2 regions of the Bradyrhizobium sp. ORS 111 genome follow, and region 1 is predicted to be linked to the other one. Evidence: riboswitches for the same ligand, from Rfam matches in the RefSeq annotation. Region 1 holds a riboswitch; the other holds the start of a gene.

What was found. Region 1 has a riboswitch for S-adenosylmethionine ahead of P6U30_RS04550 (O-succinylhomoserine sulfhydrylase). Riboswitches for the same ligand answer to the same signal wherever they lie in the genome.
Region 2: it holds a riboswitch for S-adenosylmethionine, as region 1 does, so the genes downstream of both, P6U30_RS34305 (homoserine O-acetyltransferase) here and P6U30_RS04550 (O-succinylhomoserine sulfhydrylase) in region 1, are expected to answer to the same signal.

What each region holds. Positions count from the first base shown of each region.
Region 1 covers NZ_CP120701.1:993,910-999,530, reverse strand. The annotation lists gene P6U30_RS04555 (2'-deoxycytidine 5'-triphosphate deaminase) at 1-511, opposite strand, end outside; SAM riboswitch at 683-762, shown strand; gene P6U30_RS04550 (O-succinylhomoserine sulfhydrylase) at 839-2,032, shown strand; gene P6U30_RS04545 (iron chaperone) at 2,125-2,481, opposite strand; gene P6U30_RS04540 (SDR family NAD(P)-dependent oxidoreductase) at 2,528-3,301, opposite strand; gene pimD (pimeloyl-CoA dehydrogenase small subunit) at 3,409-4,554, opposite strand; gene pimC (pimeloyl-CoA dehydrogenase large subunit) at 4,740-5,621, opposite strand, start outside.
Region 2 covers NZ_CP120701.1:7,417,825-7,423,445, reverse strand. The annotation lists gene hisC (histidinol-phosphate transaminase) at 1-73, opposite strand, end outside; gene P6U30_RS34310 (chorismate mutase) at 161-1,009, opposite strand; SAM riboswitch at 1,174-1,253, shown strand; gene P6U30_RS34305 (homoserine O-acetyltransferase) at 1,338-2,546, shown strand; gene metW (methionine biosynthesis protein MetW) at 2,543-3,205, shown strand; gene P6U30_RS34295 (alpha/beta fold hydrolase) at 3,337-4,209, opposite strand; gene P6U30_RS34290 (TIGR02594 family protein) at 4,440-5,090, shown strand; gene P6U30_RS34285 (MOSC domain-containing protein) at 5,176-5,621, opposite strand, start outside.

The DNA of each region.
Region 1 (5,621 bases):
CGGCGGCATGCAGCGCGTCGAGCTCGTCGGCATCGAGCACCGCATCGCCGATCCGGAAGCGGACCTGGCTGAGCCGCGAGCCTTCGCGCAGCAACACGGGAAACGTCTTTGGGCTGATCTCGGCATAGAGCGGGCCGTGATAGCCGGCGCCGATCACGTCGAAGCGTCGGGTGCCGTCGGCAATCACGCGGGTGAACACGTCGAGCCGGCCGGTCGAGCTCTTGGGGTTCGCCGCAGCGACGATCTGCGGCGGCAGCGCGAGGCTCTCCAGCAGCGGAACGATATAGACGCAATTGGTCTCCAGCACCGCGCCATCGGAAAGGTCGATCTCGTGCAGCTTCAACTCGTCGATGCGCTCGGCGACGGTGGAGTCGGGCCCGGGCAAGAAGCTGGCACGGACCCGGTAGGCGATATCGCCAAGGCGCAGGTCGAGGCTCGCCGGCTGGATCTGGCTCTCGACAAAGTCATAGGCGGGCAGAATGAGCCCGGCATCCGCCATCTCCGCGATCATGCGGTCGGGCAGGATTCCATTGGCTTCGTCTTCCAGCTCGAATGACACGGTACGGGTCCCCTAGGATGGCCTGATCATATCCTGAACGGCCATCCAAAGCCCCAAAAACTGGGCTTTTAGGGGTTATCCGATGACCGCCTTGACGGAAAGGGCACGAGGGAATATCAGCAGCAGTTATCCCGTGGTGATTTGAGCCGGCCGGCTTGCAGCCACGTAAAATAAGTCGCTAAACAGGCCGGGGACAGTGTGATCCCGGCCTGTGGAGATTGCTCCAGGCCGGTTTTTTTGTGGCCATTTTCTTGAGGAAATGGCCACGTCGGAGGTCACATGTCTGAATCTGAAGCTACCCGCCGCTATCGCCCCGAAACCCGCCTGGTCCATGGCGGCACGCTGCGCTCGCAATTCGGCGAGACGTCGGAGGGGCTGTTTCTCACCCAGGGTTACGTCTACGACACCGCCGAGCAGTGCGAGGCACGCTTCAAGGGCCAGGACCCCGGCTTCATCTATTCGCGCTATTCCAACCCGACCCTCGCGATGTTCGAGCGTCGCATGATCGAGCTCGAGGGCGCGGAAGCCGCGCGCTCGACCGCGACCGGCATGGCCGCGGTGACCACCGCGATCCTGGCGCCGCTCAAGGCCGGCGATCACGTGGTTGCATCGAAGGCGCTGTTCGGCTCGTGCCTCTACGTGGTGCAGGACCTGTTGCCACGCTACGGCATCGAGACGACACTGGTCGACGGGCTCGATCTCGATCAGTGGCAGCGCGCCCTGCGGCCGAACACGAAATCCTTCTTCCTGGAGAGCCCGACCAATCCGACGCTCGACGTGCTGGATATTTCCGCAATCGCCAAGATCGCGCACAGCGGCGGCGCCCGCCTCATCGTCGACAACGTGTTCGCCACCCCGATCTGGCAGAGCCCGCTGTCACTCGGCGCAGACGTCGTGGTCTATTCCGCGACCAAGCACATCGACGGCCAGGGCCGCTGTCTCGGCGGCATCATCCTGTCGTCGGAAGCCTTCATCGCCGAGCACATTCACAATTTCATGCGCCAGACCGGCCCATCGCTGTCGCCGTTCAACGCCTGGGTGCTGCTGAAGGGGCTCGAGACGCTCGGCATCCGCGTCCGCGCGCAGACCGACAACGCAGCGAAGATCGCCGAAGCGCTGGCGAGGCATCCGAAGATCACGCGGCTGGTCTATCCCGGCCGCGCCGACCATCCGCAGGCCGAGACGGTGAAAAAGCAGATGGGAGCCGGCTCGACGCTGGTCGGCTTCGAGGTGAAGGGCGGCAAGGCCGGTGCCTTCCGCTGCCTCAATGCGCTGAAGATCTCGCGCATCTCCAACAATCTCGGCGATGCCAAGAGCCTAGTCACGCATCCGGCGACCACGACGCATCAGCGCCTGGCGCCGGAAGCCCGTGCCGAGCTCGGCATCAGCGAGGGCTTCATCCGCTTCTCGGCCGGGCTGGAGCATGCCGACGACCTGATCGAGGATTTCGAGCAGGCGCTGGAGAAGGTGTGAGGCTGACGTAGCAACCCTCCCTCTCGCGAACCGTCGTCCCTGCGAAAGCATGCGAAAGCAGGGACGACACTGATCTTGTAGCGGCCGGGCTGCTAAAGCCCCTTTTTCCTGCGCGAACTGACTGCCAATTTCTCAACCAGTTCACCCGTGATAGGGTTACTCACCGAGAACGTAACGCCGGTCTTGGTTGCCTTGAGTTTCAAAGCAGCAATCTCGTCCGCATGCGCAGCAATCGCACCCGGGTCGACATATAGGCCACATTGTTTGCTAAAGGCCGCATAGCCCGCGATGATCGTGTCTTCGATCTGAAATCCGGGCATATCGTATTTCATCACTTCTTTGGCGTCTGGCAGTGCCCGCGATAGCTGTGCACGCAGTTGGCCCAACATGGCGCGAAACGGTGCCGGTGCGGCAGCTATATAGGCGTCATGGTTATCCTTCTTTGCCATGCTGACAGTATGCCAGTTAGCATAGCCAAAGACAACGAATGGGGCTTTACGTCGCAGCCGTCGTGACGCCGCCGTCGATCACGATGGTCTGCCCCGTCATGAAGGTCGAGGCGTCGGAGGCAAGATAGGCCACCGCGCCCGCGATCTCGTGCGGCTCGCCGATGCGGCGCAGCGGCGACGACGCGGTGCGGCGCTTGAGGTTGTCCGGATCTTCCCACAGCGCGCGGGCGAAATCGGTCTTCACCAGGCCCGGCGCCACGCAATTGACGCGCACGCCTTTCGGACCCCACTCGCCCGCGAGACTGCGGCACAGCGCGAAATCCGCCGCCTTGGAGATGCCGTAGGCGCCGATCACCGTCGATCCGCGCAGGCCGCCGATCGAGGAGATGATCACGACCGAACCCTTGCCGCGTTCGGCCATCTGCGGGACTGCGAGCGCACAGAGCCAGATGTTGCTCTTGACGTTGGAGCCCATGATCTTGTCGAAGGCCTCGTCCTTGATGTCGAGCAGCGGGCCGTAATATGGATTCACCGCGGCGTTGCAGACCAGGGTGTCGATCTTGCCGTAGTGCTTGATCGTTCCGGAGATCAGCGCCTCGACCTCTTCGCGGCGCGAGATGTTGCAGGGGATGACGATCGCATCGCCGCCGGCCTTGTTGATGCCGTCGGCGACCTCCTTGCAGGCATCCGCCTTGCGCGAGGAGATCACGACCTTGGCGCCGAGTTGCGCCAGCAGCTCGGCCGACGCACGGCCGATGCCGCGGCTCGAGCCGGTGACGACGGCGACCTGGCCGGTGAGATCGAATGGCGTGTTCTTCATTGTTGATGCCTCCCTGACGACTGCAAATGACACGTCATGCGGCTTGACCCGCGCATCCATCTTTTTGAAAAGCGATGGGTTGCCGGGTCAAGCCCGGCAACGACAGCTCAGGTCAGCAGCCCGCCACCCTCACTGACACGGCGGAGGTGGTAGTCGGTGTCGCCGAGCGTGTTCTCGATCATGGTCAGCCGCTTGAAGTAGTGGCCGATCTTGGCCTCCATGGTCATGCCGATGCCGCCGTGGAGCTGGATCGACTGCTGGCCGACGAACTTCAAGGACTTGCCGACCTGCACCTTGGCCGCGGCGACCGCGGACGAACGCTCCTTGGCATCGTCGAAGTCGGACGCCATGGTCGCGAACATCGACATGCTGCGGGCCTGCTCCAGCGCCACGAACATGTCGGCGGCGCGGTGCTGCAGGCTCTGGAACGTGCCGATCGCGACGCCGAACTGCTTGCGCGTCTTGATGTACTCGACGGTGGTCTTCAGCGATTCATCCATCGCGCCGACGGCTTCCGCACAGAGAGCAGTGCGGGCCTCGTCTGCGACGCGCTCGATCAGCGGCAACGCGTTCTCGGGATCGCCGATCACAGCATCCGCACCGACCTCGACATTGGTGAAGGTGATGTCGGCTGCATGCAGGCCATCCTGCGTCGGATAGCCCTTCCGCGTGACGCCCTTGGCGTCGGCAGGCACCAGGAAGACACCGATACCGGCCTTGTCGCGCTGACCGCCCTTGGTGCGCGCGGTGACAACAAGCGTGTCGGCATTTTCACCGTTGAGCACGACGAACTTCTCGCCGTCGATCACCCAGCCGTCGCCCTTCTTCTTCGCCGTCGTAACGACATCATAGAGGTCGTAGCGCGAATTCTTCTCGAGCTGCGCGAAGCCGAAGGTCTTGCTGCCGTCGATGATGCCAGGGATGTACTTCGCCTTCTGCTCGGCCGAGCCGCCATGGCGTAGGAAGCCGCCGGCGATCACAACCGTCGCAAGATAGGGCTCGACAACCAGCGCCTTGCCGAGCGCTTCCATCACGATCATGGTCTCGACCGCGCCGGCGCCGAAACCGCCATCGGCTTCCGCGAAGGGCAGGCCGAGCAGCCCCTGCTCGGCGAGCCGGCCCCAGATGGCTTTGCTCCAGCCACCCTTCTCCTTCATGTACTTCTTGCGTGCATCGAAGTCGTAAGCGTCGGCAAGAAGCCCGTCGACGCTGTCTTTGAGAAGCCGCTGCTCCTCGGTCAGATCAAAATCCATTTTTCCATCTCTCCAAAATCACGCGGGCGCAGTTGCGGCCCGGATCTCCCCTCGTCATCCCCGCGAAGGCGGGGATCCAGTACTCCGCGACGCTCATTGGGAAATCACGACCGCCGCGGCGTACTGGGTCCCCCGCACCAGTGCGCAATTGCGCGCAAGGCGGGGGACGACAGCTAACGTGTGGCTTAAAGCCCCAGCACCGCCTTGCTGATGATGTTGCGCTGGATCTCGTTGGAGCCGCCGTAGATCGAAACCTTGCGGTTGTTGAAGTAGCTCGGCGCGATCTGCGCGGTCCAATCCATGCTCTCGTTGGAGCCGGCGTCGCCATGCTCGTCATAGGGCGCAGCGAACGGACCGATCACCTCCATCAGAAGCTCGGTGGTGGTCTGCTGGATTTCCGAGCCCTTGATCTTGAGCACCGAGGACGCCGGATTGGGCTTGCCCTTGCCGTGCTTGCCCTCGTCGGCGACGACGCGGAGCTGGGTGAGCTCGAGCGCCTTCAGCTCGATCTCGCACGCGGTGAGCTTCTCGCGGAACGCCGGATCCTCGATGACGGGACGGCCGCCGGCCTCGACCTTGGATGCCAGCGCGCGGATGCGGCGCAGCCGCTCCTTCGACACGCCGACCCGGGCGATGCCGGTACGCTCATTGCCGAGCAGGAATTTGGCGTAATCCCAACCCTTGTTCTCCTCGCCGATCAGGTTCTCATAGGGCACCTCGACATCATCGAAGAACACCTCGTTGACCTCATGGCCGCCGTCGATGGTTTGGATCGGACGTACGGTGACGCCCTTCGACTTCATGCTGAACACGATGAAGGAGATGCCCATCTGCTTCTTCGCCGTCGGATCGGTGCGGCAGAGGCAGAAGATCATGTCGGCGTGCTGGGCCAGGGTGGTCCAGGTCTTCTGGCCGTTGATGATCCACTTGTCGCCCTTGCGCTCGGCCTTGGTCTTCAGCGAGGCGAGGTCCGAGCCCGAGCCCGGCTCCGAGAAGCCCTGGCACCACCAATCGTCGACATTGGCGATACGCGGCAGATACCTCTTCTTCTGCTCCTCATTGCCGAA
Region 2 (5,621 bases), 1.6 Mb from region 1:
CCGGCACCGGGCTCTTGCCCGGCGCGTAGGGCGCAATATCGAGGATGCCGGGGTTCGGCACGGGGCGGGACATCATCAACTCCGGACAGAGCGTTTTCCAGCGAACTGGATACCAGTTCGCGCAAGGAAACGTGTCAAAACAAGTATAGAGGCGGTCGGTCTAGCTTCTGGCCGGCCTGCCAGGAGGCACCGTATAGCGCGTTGCGTGGCTGCCGACGAGGGCCGACGAGCGGACCGAGGCGCCGGCCTCGATCAAGGCGAGCTTGATCGCCTCGAAGCCGGTCCCTGCGACCGAGATGAGCAGCGCCGCGCCGTCGAAGGCGGTGTCGGGCACCGCGACGATTTCAGCGAGCGGCGCCAGCGCGCGCGCGACGTCTGCGTTCCAGCCGGAGACGCGCACGCTCCACATCTGGACTTCCGTCACCATGGCATCGTCGGCGACCCGCGAGACCAGGAACACCGGCAGCGCGGCAGGATGGTCGGCGCGCTCGAGGAACGGCAGCCGCGCGATGATCTTCGGCGCCCCATCCGCTTCGAGCGCGTTCCACCACGGCGTGCGGCTTGCGATCGCCGAGACCAGCGCGAGGTCGCCCTTGGATTTCGCCACCGCATCGACCGCGGCTTGCGCGTTGAAATGTGCGACATAGGGCACCACAAAGCCGAAATGGAATCGCGCCGAATCCCGCATCGCGGACTCGCCGACCGAGACATCGGCATGCACCGAGAACGGCGCCTGTACGTAAGTGAAGGTCGAGATGATGACGCGCCAGATGCTCTCGATGGTGTCGAGCGGCAGGATGCCGTGATGGCGCTTCACCAGCTCGCGCATCATGCTAGCCTCGCGTGCCGGGCGGAAGGCCGAGCCGACCTCCTGGGTTTTCTTGACCTGGATCAGGCGGTCGATGATGTCGCCGCGCGCCATCAGCAGGCGGTGGACCTGCTCGTCGATGGCGTCGATCTCCTTGCGCAGGTCCTGCAGCGAAGGCGGCGACGGGGGTGGGTTGGACATCTGAAAACCTTGTGATCCGGGCGGCCCGATGACGACGTCCCTGATTAGGAAAGACCGCCGCCGAAAGCAAAGAGAAACGTCGCAGGCGTGCCTTGCGCGATCGGGGTTAACCATGGGGCGGGCGAGGCCAATCTTGACGACGCGGGGTTCAAAGACTAGTTTCCCTCGACTTCCGTGGTCATTTGAGCCGGCCGGCTTGCAGCCACGTTAAACAACTCGCTAAACAGGCCGGGGACAGATCAGCTCCCGGCCGAACCTTTGTTCAGGCCGGGTTTTTTATGGCCTGATTTCTGTTCGAGGCCTCCCGCGCGGAGGCGGGGTCGCCTAAATGAGCAACGTGCGTCCGATACCGAGCCCTTCGATCAACAGTGGTGATCGCGCCCATGAGGCCGATCATCCGTCGTCGTTGGTGGCGAAGTTCGGCATGGATCAGCCGCTGAAGCTCGATTGCGGTGTCGACCTCGCACCGTTCCAGATCGCCTACCAGACCTATGGCGAGCTCAACGCCGACCGCTCCAACGCTATCCTCATCTGCCACGCGCTGACGCTCGATCAGCATGTCGCCAATGTCCACCCGATGACCGGCAAGCCCGGCTGGTGGGAGAACATGGTCGGCCGCGGCCTGCCACTCGACATCGACCGCTACTTCATCATCTGCGCCAACGTCATCGGCGGCTGCATGGGCTCGACCGGTCCGGCCTCGACCAACCCGGCCACCGGCAAGCCGTGGGGGCTGGATTTTCCGGTCGTGACGATCCCCGACATGGTGCGCGCGCAGGCGATGCTGATCGATCGGCTCGGCATCGACATGCTGTTCTGTGTCGTCGGCGGCTCGATGGGGGGCATGCAGGTGCTGCAATGGACAGTGGCCTATCCAGAGCGGGTCTTCTCCGCACTGCCGAGCGCCTGCGCGACGCGTCATTCGGCACAGAACATCGCCTTCCACGAGTTGGGCCGGCAAGCCGTGATGGCCGATCCGAACTGGCATCAGGGCCGCTACGCCGAGAACCACACCCTGCCGCATCGCGGGCTGGCGGTGGCGCGGATGGCTGCGCACATCACCTATCTGTCGGACGCCGCCCTGCACCGCAAGTTCGGACGCCGGATGCAAGATCGCGAGCTGCCGACCTTCTCGTTCGACGCCGATTTTCAGGTCGAGAGCTATCTGCGCTACCAGGGTTCGTCGTTCGTCGAGCGCTTCGACGCCAACAGCTATCTCTATCTGACGCGTGCGATGGATTATTTCGACATCGCCGCCGACCACAACGGCGTGCTGGCGAATGCGTTCACCGGCATCAAGACGCGCTTCTGCGTGGTGTCGTTCACCAGCGACTGGCTATTTCCCACCTCGGAATCGCGCACACTGGTGCATGCGCTGAATGCGTCCAATGCGCGGGTGTCGTTTGCCGAAATCGAGACCGACAAGGGCCACGACGCGTTCCTGCTCGACGTGCCGGAATTCTTCGACATCGCGCGCGCCTTTCTGCAGGCCGCGGGCAAGGCGCGCGGGCTTAAGGATGGCGAGGGCCAGTCATGAGCATCCAGCAAACCCTGCCGCTGCCGGGCGTCGAGCACGAGCGCACCGGAAGCTTCCGCACGGACCATCTGCTGGTTGCCGACATGGTGGCTTCGGGTTCGCGCGTGCTCGATGTTGGCTGCGGCGACGGCGACCTCTTGGAGCTGCTGGAGAGCCGCGGCATCGACGGCCGCGGCATCGAGCTGTCGCGCGAGGGCGTCAACCGCTGCGTCGCCAAGGGGCTCGCGGTGGTGCAAGGCGATGCCGACACCGACCTCGCCAACTATCCCGACGACGCCTTCGACTACGTGATCCTGTCGCAGACCCTGCAGGCGACGCGGCAGCCGAAAGTGGTGCTGGAGAATCTGCTGCGCATCGGTCATCGCGCGATCGTCTCGTTCCCGAATTTCGGATTCTGGAAGATGCGGTTGCAGCTCCTGATCGGCGGCCACATGCCGCGCACCGAGAACCTGCCGGCGACCTGGTACGACACCGCCAACATCCATTTCTGCACCATCAAGGACTTCGTGCAGCTCTGCGACGAGATCAACGTCAAGATGGAGCGCGCGGTGGCGCTCGATCTTTACGGCCGTCCGGTGCCGCTCAATCTGCCCTGGTGGGTCTGGAACATGTTCGGCGAACAGGGCGTGTTCCTGCTGAGCCGGGGCGGTGTGAAATAGCTGCCGTCATTGCGAGGAGCGAAGTGGCGAAGCAATCCATCTCTCCGCATGTGCGGGCGAATGGAATGCTTCGCGGAGCCTGTCATCCGGCGGCGCTCCGCGCCGACCGGGTGGCTCGCACTGACGATCTGTCAAACCGATACTGCCACCAGCGAGCGCGGATCGCGCACCGGCCAGCGGCCGGCCTCGACCAGCGCGATGAAGCGTTCCACCATCTCGTTGAACAGCGCGGGCTCCTCGAGATTGAGCACGTGGCCCGACTTCGGGAAGAAAGCGAGGCCTGCCGCCGGCAGATGCTTCTTGAGGAACATGCTGGGTTCGATGCAATTGTCGTCCTCGTCGCCGCACAGGATCAGTGCCGGCGTCGGCACGCGCCGGATCGCCTCGGTCATGGTGTAGATCGAGGGGCGGCCGCCTTGGAAGCTGCGCATCGTGTTGGCGGATCCTTTGGCGTCATGTCGGGCCAGCGCCGCGTAGAAATCGGCATGCCCGCGCGGGTCCTTCAGCAGAAACGGAATCCGGCTTGGCGCCTCGCGCGTGACCTTCGCGACCTCGACCGAGCCGATCGCCTCATACTGCTCGGCATTGGCGCGGCACTGCGCGCGGAAAGCGTCGAGATTCTCCAGGCTGGAGCCGGAGCCGACAGCGGCCAGTGTCATCGAGAGTGCGCGCTCCGGCGCGTTGAGAGCAACCTGCAATGACGAATAAGAGCCCATCGAAAGGCCGACGAAATGCGCTTTGGCGATGCCGAGGTGGTCGAGCACCGCAAGCGCGTCGGTATAGAAATGCCGGTACGTATAGACGTCGGCGTTCGGCGGCACGTCCGACGGCGTGTAGCCGCGCGCGGAATAGGCGATGCAGCGGTGGCCGCGGGAGAAATACCGCATCTGCGGCTCCCAATTGGTGTGGTCCGCGGCGAACTCATGCAGGAAAATGATCGGGCTCCCGCTACCCGCCTCTTCGAAATGGAGGCGGACATTATCTTTCGTGACGGCCGCTGGCATCTGAATTTCCTTCCCGTAGGCGGCGCTAGATTTGCAATTAATTTCCCAAGCTGCAATGCGCGGCAATTCTGGAATTCTGCGCGTCGTTAGATCTGCGCGGAATGACCCAGAGATCGTTTCCGCAGTGCCGCATGCAGCCTTCCTTTCGCCACATCTCGATTTTCAAACCACACCGTGTTCCCCAGGGAACACCGTGGGGATGGGGGTATCACAGAGGATCTCGTGAAAGTATGATTCAGTTGTTTGCGTATTGCCGGTCGCTTCGTCTCGTCGCGCTGGCTCTGGGTTCGCTTGCTCTCGCCTTCGTTTCCGCCGCTCCTGCTTCCGCCCGTCCACACCATTCACGTCACCCGCATTCGGCCCATGCCGGCCATCACGCGCGCCACCACGCCGCCCATCATCACTATCGGCATGCATCGCGCCTTTCGCGCTGGGAGCGCGGCGTCGCGCGGATGCAGAGCCGTGATCTCGCCGATGCCAACGCCAGCGTGACGCCGGACACGGTCGCCGCGACCGAAACAAGCAGCTTCGGTTCGTCCGGTCTCGTGGCCGAGGCACGTCGCTATCTCGGCGGCAATCCGACCAGCCGCTCGAGCCTGTGGTGCGCGCGCTTCATGAACATGGTGCTGAAGGGGTCGGGCTATCGTGGCACCGGCTCCGACATGGCGAGCTCGTTCGCCCATTACGGCCAGCGCGTTTCCGGACCACAGGTCGGCGCCATCGCTGTGATGAGCCGCCGCGGCGGCGGTCATGTCGGCATCATCACCGGCATCGATGCCAAGGGCAATCCGATCATGATCTCGGGCAACAACGGCAACCGCGTCCGCGAAGCGCCGGTGTCACGCGGCCGGATCTATGCCTACGTGATGCCGACGAACTGAGTTGGAGTGGGGTGGGTAGAGCAACGACAAAAGGGGTGATGGGTTTCGCTGCGCTCTACCCATCCTGCGCGATTACGAGAAGCACCTAAACCAGCGTCGGCTGTTCGGCGGCAATGGTGTCGCCGATGGCCGCACTGCCGTCGCCGATGATCTCGGCGTAGACACCGCATTCGTTGTTGCCGAAGCGCTGCATCAGCATGTTCGGAATAGAGAGGTCGCGCACGCCGGTGTCGGGATCGACATTGACCGCGGCGCAGCGGGTGATGCGCTTCACCACCTTGGCCCGCGCGCTGCCGATCGCGATGGTCTGGTCGAGCAGGCCGGCCTCATGCCAGGCAGGCCAGCCATCGACATACAGGTTGGCGCGAAAGCGCAACGGATGGACCGGCGCCTGCACCATGGTCTCGATCGCGCGCAGGCTCGCGAGATTGATGATCGAGACCACCTTGCGTGCGACGTCGGAGAAGCTGTGGCCGGGGCTCGTCAGCACCTTGGGCGGTCCCTTGATCTCACCGGCGTGTTGAGCGGCGA